2 regions of the Microbispora sp. NPDC046933 genome follow, and region 2 is predicted to be linked to the other one. Evidence: predicted binding sites of a transcription regulator. Region 2 holds the regulator's gene; the other holds the start of a gene.
The links. Region 2 encodes LexA, which represses DNA repair genes until DNA is damaged. Its sites were predicted from a motif close to TCGAACANNTGTTCGA; they were not measured.
Positions count from the first base shown of each region.

Region 1 (9,052 bases), on a different contig from region 2:
GGCGACGATGCTGGCACCGTTCGTCGTCGGTGTCTGGCTGTTGCCCGATCGGCCCACGGCGGGCTGGACGGCGGTGTTCGCCGCGCTGTCGGTGCTCGCCGGGCTGCCCCTGGTGTACGGCGGCCTCCGCGTGACGAGGAACCGATGACCGCCCACCCGCGCCACGAGCTCGACGAGATCATCCACGCGCCGGTGCGGCTTTCGATCGTGGCTGCTCTGGCCGCGGCCGACAAGGCCGACTTCCGGTTCCTCCGCGACACCATCGAGGTCAGTGACTCGCTGCTCAGCAAGCACATCCTCACGCTAGAAGAGGCCGGCTACGTCCGGGTGGAGAAGACCTTCGTCGGCAAGCGCGCGCGGACCTGGCTCTCGCTGACCGATCGGGGGCGTACGGCCTTCGACACATACATGGACGTTCTGCGACGAATTGTGGAGGCGACCCCCCGTGCTTGAGATCGACGGCCTGCGCAAACGCTATGGAGACAAGACCGCCCTCGACGGGGTCGGCTTCACCGTACGGCCGGGCGAGACGTTCGGGTTCGTCGGCGCCAACGGCGCGGGCAAGACGACGACGATGCGGATCATCATGGGCGTGCTCGACGCCGACTCCGGCGAGGTGCGCCTCGACGGGCGCCCGGTGACGTACGACGCCCGCCGCACGTTCGGCTACATGCCGGAGGAGCGCGGCCTCTACCAGAAGATGAAGGTCGCCGAGCAGATCGAATACTTCGGCAGGCTCCACGGGCTCGCCCCGGCCACCGCGCGCTCGGCCACCGCCGCCCTGATCGAACGGCTCGGCCTGGTCGAGCGGCGCGACGACGCCGTGGAGGCGCTGTCGCTCGGCAACCAGCAGCGGGTGCAGCTCGCCGTCGCGCTCGTCCACGAGCCGGCGGTCCTGATCCTCGACGAGCCGTTCTCGGGCCTCGACCCGCTGGCGGTCGACGCGCTCGCGGAGGTGCTCAAGGACCGCGCCGCCGCGGGCGTGCCGGTGATCTTCTCCAGTCACCAGCTCGACCTGGTCGAACGGCTCTGCGACTCGGTCGGCATCATCTCGTCGGGCCGCATGGTGGCGTACGGACCGGTCGGCGAGCTGCGCGAGCGGGAAGGCCGCGGGGTGCTGCGAGTCGTGGTCAGGGACGCCGCGCCCGGCTGGGCCGACGGCCTGCCCGGCGAGCTGACCCGCGAGGGCGGCCGCGACGTCCTGCTGTGCGAGGAGGGCGACGACCAGGACATCCTGCGTACGGCGATCGGGGCGGGCAGGGTGGAGCACTTCGGCCGCAGGCAGCCGACGCTGGCCGAGATCTTCAGGGAGGCGGTGGCATGAACGGGCTGTGGCTGGTGGCCCAGCGGGAGATCCGCACGCGCATCCGGACCAGGTCGTACCTGATCAGTCTGGCGGTCAGCGCGGTCCTGGTGGCGGCGCTCGCGTTCCTGCCCAAGGTGCTGGGCGGCGACGACACCTACGACGTCGGCGTGGTGGGCGACGCGCCCCCGCCCGCAGCTCAGCTCGCGTACTCGCGGTATCCGGACGAGGCGGCCGCGCGGAAGGCCGTGATCGACGGGGACCTCGACGCGGCCCTGATCAACGGGGACAAGGTCCTCGCGAACGGCGAACTCGACCAGCGGCTGGGGTTGATCCTGGAGAGCGCCCACCGCGACGCCCAGATCAAGGCGGCCGGTCTCACGATCACGCCGCTGACGGTGGAGTCGGTCGGCGCCGACGCCCGCTACCAGGGCGTGCGCACCGGCATCGCCACGCTGATCGTGATGGTGCTGTTCTTCCTGCTCATCTACTCCTCGATGTTCGTCGCCATGGGCGTGGTGGAGGAGAAGGGCAGCCGCATCGTGGAGATCCTGCTCACCTCGGTGCGTCCCTGGCAGCTCCTGGGCGGCAAGATCGTCGGACTGGGCTCGCTGGGGCTGGTCAACCTCGTCGTGGTCATCGCCGCCGGTCTGTCGGCGTCGTTCGCGACCGGCTTCACGGCCGACCTGCCGCCCGGAACAGGGGGAATCGTGGTCAGCGCGGTCGTCTGGTTCGTGCTGGGCTACGCCTTCTTCTCGGCGCTCGCCGCCGCCTTCGGCTCCCTGGTGTCACGGCAGGAGGAGCTCAACAGCGTCCTGACGCCGATGACCATGCTCATGACGCTCACCTACCTGACGGCCTACTTCGCCGCCGTCGAGCCGGCGGGCACGGTCGCGCGCGTGCTGTCGTTCGTGCCGCCGTTCTCCTCGATGGTCATGCCCGTGCGTACGGCGGCCGCCGACGTGCCGATGGGGGAGATCCTCATCGCCGGAGCGCTCATGGTCGTGGCCGTGGTGGCCGTCCTGCTGGGCGCGGCCCGGGTCTACCGGCGGGCGGTGCTCCGCACCGGCGCCAGGGTCAAGCTGGGCGAGGTCGTCCGCTGACCGGGCGGGGGCGTCAGCCGGAGGATCAGGGGTGCCGGGAGAGCGTCCGGCCGATCAGTTCGGCCGCACGGCCGGGATCGTCGGCGCTCTCCTGGCCGCCCGGGGCCCACAGGAACATCCACCCTTCCGCGGCGGGCGTCGCGAAGACGATCGTCTGCCTGCCGGTGCCCGGGTGCCAGACGGACAGGACCGGATCGTCCGTGCCGAGCAGTCGCGCGGAGAGGCCGTGCTCGGGGAGCCGCGCCGCCAGCGCCTCAAGGTGGGCCAGGCGCTGTCCGCTGTAGTCGCCGGTGCCCGTCACGTGGCCCCTCCAGCGGGAGATCCAGCTTTGCTACAAGGATCGTCCCAGGTCAGCGCGCTGACAACCATGGCAGAGTAACGCCCGGGAATGTAACGGCGCGGTTGGGGTCCCGTTCGCCCGCCGCGCGGGGCGGCGGTTCGGGCATGTGATCGAACAGTCGTTCGGCTATATTGGACTGGTCGCCGCCGGGGTGCGCGCCGTCACGGCGCCGGGGCGCGACAGACTCCCGGCCCGCCTTTCGGGGCGGCGTGCGGGAAGCTCCGGAAAATGTCGGTGGCACCCCGTAGCTTTTCGGTGACCGATGCAGACGACCACCCTCCAGGGGGCACCCAATGGCAATCAACGACCGCGAGAAGGCCCTTGAGACCGCCCTCGCGCAAATCGAGCGGCAGTTCGGCAAGGGCAGCGTCATGCGCCTCGGAGACGACGCGCGTGCCCCGGTCGAGGTCATCCCCACCGGTTCTATCGCTCTCGACGTCGCCCTCGGCATCGGCGGCTACCCCCGCGGCAGGATCGTCGAGGTGTACGGCCCCGAGTCCTCCGGTAAGACGACGGTCTCCCTGCACGCGGTGGCCAACGCCCAGAGGGGCGGCGGCATCGCCGCGTTCATCGACGCCGAGCACGCCCTCGACCCCGAGTACGCGAAGAAGCTGGGGGTCGACGTCGACGCGTTGCTCGTCTCCCAGCCGGACACCGGTGAGCAGGCACTCGAGATCGCGGACATGCTGATCCGCTCCGGCGCCGTCGACATCATCGTGATCGACTCGGTGGCGGCCCTCGTGCCGAAGGCCGAGATCGAGGGCGAGATGGGCGACAGCCACGTCGGCCTCCAGGCCCGCCTCATGTCGCAGGCCCTGCGCAAGGTCGCCGGCGCCCTGAACCAGACCCGGACGACCGCCATCTTCATCAACCAGCTCCGCGAGAAGATCGGCGTCATGTTCGGAAGCCCCGAGACCACCACGGGTGGTAAGGCGCTGAAGTTCTACGCGTCGGTGCGGCTGGACGTGCGCAGGATCGAGACGCTCAAGGACGGCACCGAGCCGGTCGGCAACCGGACCCGGGTGAAGGTCGTCAAGAACAAGATGGCCCCGCCCTTCCGTCAGGCCGACTTCGACATCCTGTACGGCATCGGCATCTCCCGCGAGGGCGGGCTGATCGACATGGGCGTCGAGCACGGGTTCGTGCGCAAGGCCGGCGCCTGGTACACGTACGAGGGCGACCAGCTCGGGCAGGGCAAGGAGAACGCCCGCAACTTCCTGAAGAACAACCCCGACATCGCCAACGAGATCGAGAAGAAGATCAAGGAGAAGCTCGGTGTCGGGCCGCGGCTCGACACGCCGAGCGAGCCGCCCGCCGCTCCGGCGGCGCCGCCCGCCCCCACGTCCGGCAGGGGAAGCAAGGCGGCCAGCGCGCCCAAGCCGGGTGACGTCTGAGCGCAGGCATGAGGCGCGACGAGCCCCCCGGCGCGGACGACGAGATCGGGCCGGGGGACTGGAACTCGGGACCCTGGGGGCCGGCCGACGAGCCGCCCGGGTCGGCCGAGGACGCGTCCGCGACGATCGCCGCCCTGCGTGCGGAGATCCGCAGACGCGAGACCCGCGTTGACGCAGGCCCCGACGACGCCGGGAAGAACAACACCTGGAAGAACGGCACCGGGAAGAACAACACCTGGGAGAACGACGCCGGGAAGAACGGCACCTGGGAGACCGGTGCCCGCGGGCCGGCACGCTCCGGCGGCGAAGGCCGCCGGGCTCGCCGAGGACGCCGTTCGGGCGAGTTCGACGCCCGGGGCCGTGCCCAGGATCCGGACCAGCCCGAGAGCTTCGGCGGGGCCGAGGGCTTCGGCGGGGCCGAGAGCTTCGATGGTGCCTTCCGCGACGAGCGCGGCTTCGGCGACTCGGACGGCTTCCGCGGCGGGCGCGGCTCGCGCGATTCCGGCGGCGCCGAGAGCTTCGGCGGTGGCGGCTTCTGGGGGCGGGACGACGCGGGTCGGGAGGCCGGCGGGGCCGGAGGGCGGCGTCGTCAGGGACGTAGCCGTCGGCGGGGCGACCGGCCAGGGCTGAGGGACCAGGGGGCGCCGGGAGAGCGGGGGACGCCGAGAGACCGGGGAGAGCGTGAGCGGTCCGGCGGATGGCTTCCCGACGGGCCGCAGGAGGGCACGGCGGCGAGCGCGGGGCCGTCGGCCGACCCCGAGGCGGTGGCCAGAGCCATCTGCCTGCGGTTGCTGACGATGGCGCCCAGGACCCGGGCCCAGCTCGCGGAGGCCCTGCGCAAGCGGGACGTGCCCGAGGACGCGGCGAACGCCGTGCTGGAGCGGTTCTCGGAGGTCGGGCTCATCGACGACGAGGCGTTCGCCGCCGCCTGGGTGAGCTCCCGGCACGCCGGTCGCGGGCTCGCCCGCCGCGCGCTCGCCCAGGAACTGCGGCAGCGCGGCGTGGCCGAGGAGACGGTCAAGGACGCCGTCGAGCGACTCGATCCGGACGAGGAGGCAGAGACCGCGCGCAGGCTGGTGGATCGAAAACTGGCCGCCACCCGCGGGGTGGAGCCGCAGGCGCGCATGCGAAGATTGGTCGGCATGCTGGCCCGCAAGGGCTACTCGCCGGGCCTTGCCTTCCGGGTGGTCCGAGAGGCGATCGAGGCCGAAGGCAGCCCGTCAGATGGGCTTCCGGATACCTTCGAGTGAGCCATAGCACCACGCAAAAGTCACTTGACAGGGCATCTTTGCTTGCTCGTTACCTCTCTGACGCTTAATCTCGACCGCAGTGAGGAGTTACTCCGCGCAGCGCGGATTGCCATAACGGTGTACCACGACGGACGAGAGACATTGACCGGCCTTCGGGCCATATCGGTCGCCCCTCGGGGTGCCCGGGCATTGCGACGATATTTGTCCTGGTGACGCCACCGGGCGCTGCCGTGCTGCGCGTGTGACCTCTGCCAAGAGTTGTCGTGAGGGGTGAGCGCGCATGGACACGATCGTGATCGTTCTTGCGGTTGCGGTGGTGCTGCTGGCTCTCGTGATGATCGCCGCCCTCGTCATAGTCATGCGCCGCACCGGCGTCGTCGCACCGTCCGGCCCCTCGCCCGAGCAGCTCGCCGAGGTGAAGGCCGAGGTCAACGAGGAACTCGACCGGGCCAGACGCGAGGCCGAGGAGATCCGCACGAAGGCGGAGCGTGACGCGGGGGAGATTCTCAGGAAGTCGGAGACACTCGCCGAGAGCGCCGCGCTGATGCGCAAGGAGGTCGAGGAGGAGGCGCGGATCCTCAAGACGGAGCTCAAGGAGCTGCGCTCCGACCTCGAACGGCGTGAGAACCGGCTGGCCGAGCGGGAGCAGCGGCTCGACGAGGAGGCGCGCAGGCAGACCGAGCGGGCCCGCAAGCTGGCCGAGACCGAGACCGAGCTGGCCGACCGTCGCGAGGAGCTGGAGCGGGTGGCCGAGCGGCGGCAGGAGATCCTGCAGCGGGTCGCCGGCCTGACGGCCGAGCAGGCCAAGGCGGAGCTGGTCAAGGAGATCGAGAACCAGGCCAAGCGCGAGGCCGCGCTGATCGTCCGGGAGATCGAGAGCGAGGCCCGGCGGGAGGGCGAGAAGCGCGCCTGCAAGATCGTGACGCTGGCCGTGCAGCGGGTCGCCACCGAGCAGACGGCCGAGTCGGTGGTGAGCGTCCTCCACCTGCCCGGCGACGAGATGAAGGGCCGCATCATCGGCCGCGAGGGCCGCAACATCAGGGCCTTCGAGTCCACCACCGGGGTCAACCTGATCATCGACGACACGCCGGAGGCGGTGCTGCTGTCGTGTTTCGACCCGGTCCGCCGGGAGACGGCCAGGCTCACGCTGGAGAAGCTCGTGCTCGACGGCCGGATCCACCCCCAGCGCATCGAGGAGGCGTACGAGCGCAGCAAGGCCGAGGTGCGGGACCTGTGCGTGCGGGCGGGAGAGGACGCGCTGGTCGAGCTGGGCATCACCGAGATGCACCCCGAGCTGGTCACCCTGCTCGGCCAGCTCCGCTACCGCACCTCCTACGGCCAGAACGTCCTGAAGCACCTGATCGAGTCGGCGCACATCGCCGGGATCATGGCCTCCGAGCTGCGGCTCGACCGTGACCTTGTCAAGCGCTGTGCGCTCCTGCACGACATCGGCAAGGCGCTCACCCACGAGGTCGAGGGCAGCCACGCGATGATCGGCGCGGAGATCGCCCGGCGGTACGGCGAGCACGAGGACGTCGTCCACGCCATCGAGGCGCACCACAACGAGGTGGAGGTCAGGACCGTCGAGGCGGTCCTCACCCAGGCCGCGGACGCGATCAGCGGCAGCCGCCCCGGCGCCCGGCGCGAGTCCCTGGAGGCGTACGTCAAGCGGCTGGAGCGCCTGGAGGAGATCGCCCAGTCGTACGAGGGGGTGGACAAGGTCTTCGCCATGCAGGCGGGCCGGGAGATCCGGGTCATGGTCCGGCCCGAGAACGTGGACGACATCCAGGCCCAGGTCATCGCCAGGGACGTCGCCAAGCAGGTGGAGGAGGAGCTGACCTACCCCGGCCAGATCCGGATCACCGTGGTCCGCGAGTCCCGCGCCACGGAGTTCGCCCGGTAAAGCCTCGCGCGGTCAAGCCTTGCGCGGTCAAGCCTCGGCCGGTAATGCCTCGCGCGGTCAAGCCTCGGCCGGTAATGCCTCATCTGGTAGAGCCCCCGCCGGCAGGTCTCGCGCCGGCAGGTCTCGCGCCGGCGGGGCCCGCCTGACCCCGGCGCTCGTGGCGAAGGGTCCCGCTGACGGCTACCGTGCGGGCGGGTGATTGAGCCACACCCCGCCGGAGCCCAGGACGGCCCCCAGAGGGCCACATGCCCGCCAAGGCAACGGGCCCCCGCCCACTGTTGGGCGGGGGCCCGTGTCGTGCGGGGACGCCCCGGTGGGACGCCCCCTCATCGGGTCGCTAAGCCTTGAGGCTGAGCGCGTCGGCGAGGTCGTTGAGCGCCTTCGCCAGCGTCGCCTGCGTGCCGACGGAGGTGTCGAGCTGGTGGGAGACGGCCCGGAGCTGCGCCACGGCGGCCTTCTTCTGCGGACCGCTCGTGAACCGCTCGGCCCGGTCGACGAACTTCCGCACGTTGGCGGCGGTGTCGGCGGGCATGGTGCCGGTGCGCAGTGCCTGCGCGTAGTACGCGCGCACCAGCGGGAAGCTCGCCGGCCACGTCACCCGGGGCTGCTGCTGTGTGTTGAACCGGTCGAAGGTGGCCGTGGCCGCCGCGTCGATCTCGGCCTGGTCCAGGTGCTCGCTCGGGGTCAGCGCGAACGCGTCGAACCCGCGGGCGATCTCGCTGCCGTACACATGGCCGTTGTAGTAGTACGCGGACCAGAAACCACCGAGGAGCAGAGAGGCCGCGCTGACCGGGCCGCGGTCGAAGTACGCGATCTCATGCGGGTTGGCCGAGTCGGTGAAGTCGAACACCGAGACGCCGCCCTGATACCAGGCCTGGACCATGATGTCCCGGCCGGGCACGGGAACGAGCGACCCGTTGTGCGCGACGCAGTTCTCCTGGTTCGTCTGCGGCACCGGCAGCTTGTAGTAGCTGCGGAACTTCAGCTTGCCGTCGACGATGTCGAAGATGGCGTCCGCGCCCCACGACGGTTCGTCCGTGACCCGGCAACGCGCCCCGCTGCCGCCGCCCCACTCGTCCGTGAAGACGACCTTGGTCCCGTCGTTGTTGAACGTGGCCGAGTGCCAGTACGCGAAGTTCGGGTCCGTCACCGCGTCGAGCCGCTTGGGGTTGGCCGGGTCGGAGATGTCGATCAGGAGCCCGTTGCCCGCGCACGCCCCGGCCGCGAGGCCGAGCTCAGGGTAGGCCGTGATGTCGTGGCAGTGGGTGGTGACGGGCGACGGAGACCAGGCCGAGCCGGACGGGTGCCGCGGCGTCTGCGGGGTGTTCTGCAGACCGTTGATCGCCCCGGTCTCCGGGTCGGTGAACAGCCGCGGCGTGGAGACGATCGCCGCGTTCTGCGGTGCGGCCACCGGCACCTTGATGACCTCGATACGCCACTGGGCCGTGTTCGGGTCGGTCGCCGCGGTGTTGGCGCAGCCCGCGAGCTCGGAACCCGAGCGGATGCTCGCCGTGCCCTGCACGTAGACGTACACGTTGCCGGGGTCGTTCTTGCTGGTGACCAGGGTGTGCGTGTGCGAGCCGCGGCAGGTCTGGACGGCCGCCACCTGGACCGGCTTGCTGATGTCACTGATGTCGAAGACCCGGACGCCGCGGAAGCGGTCCGGGTTGACGGTGCCGCTCGCGCCCTGCGTGCCGCAGTCGATCCGGCCCCGGGTCTCCTCCACCGACATGAACAGCAGGTTGCCGTACACCGACAG
Region 1 is NZ_JBEYWW010000004.1:176,490-185,541, reverse strand. Features, by position in the region: gene ABZ857_RS07195 (hypothetical protein) at 1-148, shown strand, start outside; gene ABZ857_RS07190 (transcriptional regulator) at 145-453, shown strand; gene ABZ857_RS07185 (ATP-binding cassette domain-containing protein) at 446-1,324, shown strand; gene ABZ857_RS07180 (ABC transporter permease) at 1,321-2,406, shown strand; gene ABZ857_RS07175 (hypothetical protein) at 2,432-2,707, opposite strand; gene recA (recombinase RecA) at 3,040-4,140, shown strand; gene recX (recombination regulator RecX) at 4,767-5,390, shown strand; gene rny (ribonuclease Y) at 5,671-7,293, shown strand; gene ABZ857_RS07155 (hypothetical protein) at 7,631-9,052, opposite strand, start outside.
Region 1: a site for LexA is predicted at 2,857-2,872, ahead of recA (recombinase RecA). Genes of this name have one in related genera too.

Region 2 (9,052 bases):
CAGGGCCTGGCGGTTCACGGCCGACCGGGTCGCGGTCTCGCACCCCCGGTTCTCCTCCGACGGCACGCGCATCGCCTGGACGAGCAGTCGCGAGGGCGATCCCGAGGTGTTCGCCGCCGATCTGGAGGGCGCCGAGGGCGAGCGGCTCACGCACTGGGGCAACGCCATGACGGGCGTGCGCGGCTGGACCGAGGACGGGAACGTGCTGGCCGTCACCGCCGCAGGCCATGGCTCACGGTCCCGGCTGTGGGCCTACGCGGTTCCGCTGGACGGCGGCCCGGCGACGGCTCTGCCGTACGGCAGGGTCAGCGAGGCCGTGGTCAGCGGCGCCAAGGTGGCGAGCGTATCGGCGGTGTGGAGCGAGCCGTCGCGGTGGAAGCGATACCGCGGCGGCACCGCGGCCAAGATCTGGGTGGACGCCACGGGCGACGGCGAGTTCACCCGCCTGTTCGCCGGCAATCCCGCACAGCATTGGTCGGTCATGTGGGTGGGGGAGCGCCTGGCCTTCCTCGCCGACACCGACGGCGACGGCAACCTTTACTCCTGTCTGCCCGACGGCTCGGACCTGCGGCAGCACACCACACATCGCGGCTTCTACGCGCGCCATGCCGCATCGGACGGCTCGCGCGTCGTCTACAGCCTCGGTGGCGACCTGTGGCTGCTGGAGAGCCTGGACGCCGAGCCGTACAAGCTGGACGTCAGCCTGAGCGGGCCGCGCCCGGCCAGGGCCAGGCGGCCGGCGCGGAACGTCGTCGGCGGCTTCGCGCCGGACCGCACCGGGCGGGCCAGCGTGGTCGAGATCCGCGGCACCGCCCACTGGGTGACGCACCGTGACGGCCCCGCGGGCACGCTGCGCGCCGAGCCCGGTGTCCGGGTACGGCTGCCGCGGGCTCTCGGCTCCTCTCCGCATCCGCAGGCCGGCCGGGCCGTCTGGGTGTCGGACGCCTCCGGCGAGGACGCGCTGGAGATCGGCACGTCCGGCGGAGAGATCCGCACACTGGCCGCGGGCCGGCTCGGCCGGGTGCTCGACCTGGCCGCCGCGCCGGACGGCACGCACGCCGCGGTCGCCACCCATGACGGGCGGCTGCTGGTGGTGGACCTCGGCTCCGGGGACGTCCGCGAGGTGGACCGCACCACCCACGGCGACGTGCGGCAGCTGACGTTCTCGCCGGACTCGGCCTGGATCGCGTGGGCGCACGCCTACCAGCCCTGGCGCCGGCACCTCAAACTGGCCCGCGTGGACGGCGGCGCCGCGATCGAGGTCACTGCGCCGCGCTTCAACGACTACAGCCCGTCCTTCACCAAGGACGGCGAGTTCCTGGCCTTCCTGTCGGACCGCACGTTCAATCCGGTCTACGACAACCACGTCTTCGACCTGTCGTTTCCCAGCAGCTGCCGGCCGTACCTGGTGCCGCTCAAGGCCACCACGCCCTCGCCGTTCGACCCCTCGTTAGCGGGCCGCGGCTTCAACGGGGAGGACGACGCCGGCCCGGACGGCAAGAACGACGCCAAGAACGACGGCAAGAACGACCGGCCGCGTCCGACCGAGGTGGACGCCGACGGGCTGGCGGCGCGCATCGTGCCGGTGCCGGTGCCGGCCGGCACCTACTCGAACCTGCGTGCCGCCAAGGGCGGCCTGCTGTGGCTGCGGCACCCGCTCACCGGCGAGCTCGGCGACGGCACCGAGCCCGGCGAGCCGGTCCTCGAACGCTACGACCTGGCCAAGCGCAAGGTCATCGAGCTGGGCGGGGAGTTCGGGGCCTTCGAGGTCAGCGACGACGGCACGCGCCTGGTGGCCAATGGCGGGCACGGCCTGCAGACCCGCGCCACCGGAGACGACGACGAGGTCGTCACCGTCGACCTGGACCGCGTGGTCGTGACCATCGACCCGGTCGCCGAGTGGCGGCAGGCCTACAACGAGGCCGGGCGGCTCATGCGCGACCACTTCTGGCGGGCGGACATGAACGGCGTGGACTGGCAGGGCACGCTCGACCGTTACGCCCCCCTCGTGGAGCGAATCGGCGCCTACTCCGAGCTGATCGACCTGCTCTGGGAGGTCCAGGGCGAGCTGGCCACCTCCCACGCGTACGCGCGGCCCGCCGGCGCCCGCCGCAATCCTCGGCGCCACCAGGGCCTGCTCGGCGCCGACCTCGCCCGGGACGAGAACGGGGTGTGGCGGATCAGCCGGATCCTGCCCGGGGAGTCCTCCGACCACGAGGCTCGCTCGCCGCTGCTCGCGCCCGGCGTCGCCGTCCGGGAGGGCGACGCGATCGTCGCCGTGAACGGGCGTCCGGTGGATCCGGTCCGCGGGCCGCTGGCACTGCTGTCCGGCACGGCGGAGCGGCCCGTGGAGCTGACCGTCCGGCCCGGCCCCGGCGGCGAGACCCGCCGGGTCGTCGTCACGCCCGTCGCCGACGAGACGCGGCTGCGGTATCACGACTGGGTGACCGGACGGCGGGCGTTCGTTCGTGAGGCGTCGGGCGGGCGGCTCGGCTACCTGCACGTGCCGGACATGATGTCCACCGGGTGGGCGCAGTTCCACCGGGATCTGCGTGCCGAGATGGACTTCGACGGGCTCGTCGTCGACATCCGCGACAACGGCGGCGGGCACGTCTCCGAGCTGGTGCTGGAGAAGCTGCAGCGGCGGGTGACCGGCTGGTCGCTGGCCCGGGGGTACGAGCCGGCGAGGTACCCGGAGGACTCGCCTCGCGGGCCGATCGTGGCCGTCACCGACGAGTTCGCCGGGTCGGACGGGGACATCGTCAGCGCCGGGATCAAGAACCGCGGCATCGGACCGCTCGTGGGCACGCGGACCTGGGGCGGCGTGATCGGCATCGATTCGACGTATTCGCTCGTGGACGGGACCGTCGTCACGCAGCCCCGGTACTCGTTCTGGCTGGAAGGCGAGGGGTGGGGCGTCGAGAACCACGGCGTCGACCCGGACGTCGAGGTCGTCGTGACGCCGCAGGACCTGGTCGCCGGGCGGGATCCGCAGCTGGCGCGGGCGGTGGAGCTGGCCCTGGCGGCGCTGGAGGAGAGGCGGCCGGCCACCCCGCCGGAGTTGCCGCCGCTGCCGTGATCCCCCGCTGCCGATGACGTTGACGATCGGGCAGCCGTACGGAGAAAATTACGCCCGAGCCACAAACTAGTCATATCGATGTAGGCGTGCGGTCAGGGCATGCCGCGACCACCACCGCTCCGGCGGTGGTCTGGGGTGCGCGCCTGACCGTATGGCTCACCGTCGGCGTGCGCCCCACGTGGGAGGCACGTCTTGTACAGACGCATTCTCGGCGGGCTGGCGACCGCCGCCGCGATGGCGGCGACCGTTCTCGTCGTCACCGGATCACCGGCCAACGCCGCCGGTACGGGCACCGGCTACCTGCACACCAGCGGGAACAAGATCGTTGACAGCACCGGTGCCACGGTCCGGCTGACCGGCATCAACTGGTTCGGCATGGAGACCGACAACAAGACCTTCCACGGGCTGTGGGCGAACAACCCGTGGAAGAGCCAGCTCGACCTCATGGCGAACCTGGGCTACAACACCATCCGGGTGCCGTTCTCCGACGACGCGCTGAAGCCGGGCGCGCAGGCGACGAGCGTCAACACGTACTCCAACCCCGACCTGATCGGCCTGTCCCCGCTGCAGATCCTCGACAAGGTCGTGGACTACGCGGGCCAGAAGGGCATGCGCATCATCCTCGACCGGCACCGGCCGACCAGCGCGGGCCAGACGGCGCTGTGGTACACCTCGGGCGTCCCCGAGTCCACCTGGATCAGCGACTGGAAGTCGCTGGCCCAGCACTACGCCGGCAACACCACCGTGATCGGCGCGGACCTGCACAACGAGCCGCACGCCGACGGCACCAACCCGAACGCCACCGGCTCCTGCTGGGGCTGCGGCGACGAGTCGCGCGACTGGCGTCTGGCGGCCGAGCGGGCGGGCAACGCGATCCTGTCCGTGCAGCCCAACTGGCTGATCTTCGTGGAGGGCGTGAGCTGCCCGAGCGGCGGCCTGTCCAACATCTGGGACAACGACCCCAGCAACGACGAGGACTGCGGCTGGTGGGGCGGCAACCTCACCAAGGCCGGGCAGTACCCGGTGCGGCTGAACGTGGCCAACCGGCTCGTCTACTCGCCGCACGAGTACGCCACGTCGGTCTACCACCAGGCGTGGTTCGACGACCCGTCGTACCCGGCCAACATGCCGGCCATCTGGGACAAGTACTGGGGCTACCTGTACAAGCAGAACATCGCGCCGATCATGGTGGGCGAGTTCGGCACCACGCTGGCCAGCAACGTCGACAAGATCTGGCTCCAGGAGCTCATGAAGTACATGGGCAGCGGGGTGAACGGCATGTCGTTCACCTACTGGTCGTGGAACCCCAACTCGGGTGACACGGGCGGCATCCTGAAGGACGACTGGGCGACGGTCGACCAGGCCAAGCAGAGCATTATCTCGCCCTACCTGATCCCGCCCACGGGCGGCAACCCGACGCCGCCGGTGTCGCCCTCGGCCTCGCCGAGCGTGTCCCCCTCGGCGTCCCCCTCGGCATCCCCGTCGGTCTCGCCGTCGGCGTCCCCCTCCGCGTCGCCGTCCGCGTCTCCTTCGTCGCCGGGCGGGAAGACCTGCACCGCCACGTACAAGGTCGCCAACCAGTATCCCGGCGGCTTCCAGGGCGAGGTCACGGTCAAGGCGGGTTCCTCGGCCATCTCGGGCTGGACCGTGAAGTGGGCCTTCCCGGACGGCCAGAGCATCAGCCAGCTCTGGAACGGCACGCTCAGCGCGAGCGGGTCCAACGTCACGGTGACGAACCTGGCCTACAACGGCGCGCTGGGCGCCGGGGCCTCGACCACGTTCGGCTTCAACGGCAGCTGGTCGGGCACCAACGGCGTTCCGTCGCCGGTGAGCTGCACCGCGTCCTGACGACGGCACAAGCCCCGCAGGGCACAGCACAAGCCCGGCGCTCCCGTGAGCGCCGGGCTTGTCCCTGTGCGGCGTCCGGAACCGGCGGACCGGTTACAGCTTGCGCAGGACGGCCGTGACCTTGCCGAGCACGGTGGCCTCGTCACCGGGGATCGGCTCGTAGTTGGGGTTGTGCGGCACCAGCCACACGTGCCCGTCCTTGCGCTTGAACGTCTTCACGGTGGCCTCGCCGTCGATCATGGCGGCCACGATGTCGCCGTTGTCGGCGACCGGCTGCTGCCGCACCACGACCCAGTCGCCGTCGGCGATGGCGGCCTCGATCATCGAGTCGCCGGAGACCTGGAGCAGGAACAGCGTGCCCTCGCCCACGAGCTGCTTGGGCAGCGCGTACACGTCCTCGATGCTCTGCTCGGCGAGGATGGGCCCACCGGCCGCGATGCGGCCGACCAGCGGCACGTACGCCGCGGTGGGCCGGTTGAACCCGGCCTCCTCCTCGCTGGTGGCGTCCGGATCCACCCACAGCACCGGCTCGCCGGGCAGCCGGACCTCCAGGGCCCGGGGCCGGTGCGGGTCACGCCGGAGGTAGCCCTTACGCTGGAGCGCCGTGAGCTGGTGCGACACGCTGGAGGTGCTGGTCAGCTGGACCGCTTCCCCGATCTCCCGCATGGACGGCGGATAGCCGCGCTGCTGGACCGAGTCGCGGATCACCTCGAGGATCTTCCGCTGCCTGGGGGTGAGGCCAAGCGAGTCGCGCCTGCGAACCGCGAGGTCGCTGACGCCATCCGCTTGCTCACTTCGGTCACTCACGATGCCACCTCTCAATCCGTGTTCCTCATGTCGCACAGAGCGACCGTACCGCGATTCAAGATCACCGTCAAACAATTGTTCGATATCCAGCGAAATCGCCGATCTCGCCGTCCGTCTCATCGTACGGGAGTTCGATCGATCCCGTGTTCGATTTACCCGATCTTCTTTGACCGCTGTACGCCCAGGTCAGAAGCCGTACGGAAATCAGCTGGAAATGGCGCGTAAAGGGCGTATTCCCCTACGCGTGGGGCAGTTGAGGCTGCCGTGACTGGAGGCGCGACACGCGCGCCGAACAGGCACTTCCTCTCCCATGGCCCGTTCGACTTGCGTTCAAGGTCGGGCACTCCTACGGTTGGACCACAACATCTAGTAGTCACAGCGGTGTAAGTTCACCACACCTTGTGTTCGGGATGTGCGTTCAGGGAGGCGATGAAGTGCACTGTCCGTTCTGTCGCCACCCGGACACCCGGGTCGTGGACAGCCGTGCGGCCGAAGACGGGGCGGCGATCCGCCGCCGGCGCACCTGCCCCGAGTGCGGGCGCAGGTTCACCACCCAGGAGACCGTGCTGCTGATGGTGAGCAAGCGCAGCGGGGTCACCGAGCCGTTCTCCCGGGAGAAGGTCATCGCCGGCGTGCGGCGGGCCTGCCAGGGGCGCCCGGTCAGCGAGGACTCCCTCGCCCAGCTCGGGCAGCGCGTGGAGGAGAGCATCCGGGGCACCGGCGCGGCCGAGATCGCCTCCCACGAGGTGGGCCTGGCCATCCTGGGCCCTCTCCGCGACCTCGACGAGGTGGCCTACCTGCGGTTCGCGTCGGTCTACCGGGGATTCGAGACGCTGGCCGACTTCGAGGCGGAGATCGAGCGGCTCCGGTCCGCCAGAGGCGAGCTGGAGCCGGTCGAGGACTAGGCGCGCCTCCCGGGACGACCGGGACGGGGCGCGGGCACGGCGCGGACGCGGTGGCGGCGGCGCGACGATGAGGTTGTAACGAGCGTGGTCCGAAAGAGGGGCTCCACCGGGCCCTGGGAGGGGGAAGTCATGACGGAGACCGTGAGCGGCACCGTATCGGGTGCGGGGGGCCGGGCCGGCAAGCGGCCGCGCAAGGGCCTGAAGATGAAGCGCGTCTTCACCACCCCGGGTGTCCACCCGTACGACGAGGTCCGCTGGGAGCGGCGCGACGTCGTGATGACGAACTGGCGGGACGGCTCGGTCAACTTCGAGCAGCACGGCGTGGAGTTCCCCGACTTCTGGTCGGTCAACGCGGCCAACATCGTCACCACCAAGTACTTCCGCGGGGCGGTGGGCACCCCGCAGCGCGAGTCGAGTCTCAAGCAGCTCGTCGACCGGGTGGTGGGCGTCTACACCAGGACCGGCGTGGAGAACGGCTACTTCGCCTCCGAGGAGGACGCGGAGATCTTCGACCACGAGCTCAAGCACGCGCTGATCCACCAGATCTTCAGCTTCAACTCGCCGGTGTGGTTCAACGTCGGCACCCGCTCGCCGCAGCAGGTGAGCGCCTGCTTCATCCTGGCCGTGGACGACACGATGGAGTCGATCCTCGACTGGTACAAGGAAGAGGGCGTGATCTTCAAGGGCGGCTCCGGCTCCGGGGTCAACCTCTCCCGCATCCGCTCGTCCAAGGAGCTGCTGTCCAGCGGTGGCACGGCCAGCGGCCCGGTCTCCTTCATGCGCGGCGCCGACGCCTCCGCCGGCACCATCAAGTCGGGCGGCGCCACCCGCAGGGCGGCCAAGATGGTCGTCCTCGACGTGGACCACCCCGACATCGAGGAGTTCATCGAGACCAAGGCGCGCGAGGAGGACAAGATCCGCGCGCTGCGCGACGCCGGGTTCGACATGGACCTCGGCGGCAAGGACATCGTCTCCGTCCAGTACCAGAACGCCAACAACTCGGTGCGGGTCTCCGACGAGTTCATGCGCGCGGTCGAGGCCGGCGGCAAGTTCGGCCTGCGGGCCCGGCTGACCGGCGAGGTCATCGAGGAGGTCGAGGCCCGGTCGCTGTTCCGCAAGATGGCCCAGGCCGCCTGGGAGTGTGCCGACCCCGGCGTGCAGTACGACGACACGATCAACGACTGGCACACCTGCCCCGAGACCGGGCGCATCACGGCCAGCAACCCCTGCTCGGAGTACGTCCACCTGGACAACTCCTCGTGCAACCTCGCCTCGATCAACCTGCTGAAGTTCCTGCGCGACGACGACAGCTTCGACGTCGCGACCTTCGTGAAGGTCACCGAGCTGATCATCACCGCGATGGACATCTCGATCACCTTCGCCGACTTCCCGACGCAGAAGATCGCCGAGACCACCCGGGCGTACCGCCAGCTCGGCATCGGCTACGCCAACCTGGGCGCGCTGCTGATGGCGACCGGCCACGCGTACGACTCCGACGGCGGCCGGGCCATCGCCGCCGGGATCACCTCGCTGATGACCGCCGTGTCCTACCGCCGCTCGGCCGAGCTGGCCGGGATCGTCGGCCCGTACGACGGCTACCAGCGCAACGCCGAGCCGCACAAGCGGGTCATGCGCAAGCACGCCGCGGCCAACGACGACCTGCGCACGCTCGACGACATGGACAAGGCTCTGCACGTCGAGGCGACCCGGCAGTGGCAGGAGTGCCTGCGGCTCGGCGAGAAGAACGGCTACCGCAACGCCCAGGCGTCGCTGCTCGCCCCGACCGGCACCATCGGCCTGATGATGGACTGCGACACCACCGGCATCGAGCCCGACCTGGCGCTGGTGAAGTTCAAGAAGCTCGTCGGCGGCGGCTCGATGCAGATCGTCAACCAGACGATCCCGCGGGCGCTGCGCCGGCTCGGCTACCCCGAGGAGCAGGTCGAGGCCATCGTCGAGTACATCGCCGAGCACGGCCACGTCGTGGACGCCCCCGGCCTGCGGCCGGAGCACTACGAGGTGTTCGACTGCGCGATGGGCGAGCGGGCCATCGCCCCGATGGGCCACGTGCGGATGATGGCGGCCGTCCAGCCGTTCCTGTCCGGCGCGATCTCCAAGACCGTGAACCTGCCCGAGTCGGCCACGGTCGACGACATCGAGCAGGTCTACCTGGAGGGCTGGAAGCTCGGCCTCAAGGCCCTGGCCGTCTACCGCGACAACTGCAAGGTCGGCCAGCCGCTGTCGGTCGCCAAGAAGACCTCCGAGGAGGTCCCTGCCGAGACCGCGGAGAAGGAGCCGATCGTCCAGGTCGTGGAGGTCGCGCGGCCGACCCGGCGGCGGATGCCGAACCAGCGGCCGAGCACCACCACGCGCTTCACGGTGGGCGGCGCCAAGGGCTACATGACCGCCTCGT
Region 2 is NZ_JBEYWW010000016.1:66,206-75,257, forward strand. Features, by position in the region: gene ABZ857_RS22025 (PDZ domain-containing protein) at 1-3,079, shown strand, start outside; gene ABZ857_RS22030 (cellulase family glycosylhydrolase) at 3,272-4,927, shown strand; gene lexA (transcriptional repressor LexA) at 5,021-5,737, opposite strand; gene nrdR (transcriptional regulator NrdR) at 6,169-6,639, shown strand; gene ABZ857_RS22045 (vitamin B12-dependent ribonucleotide reductase) at 6,769-9,052, shown strand, end outside.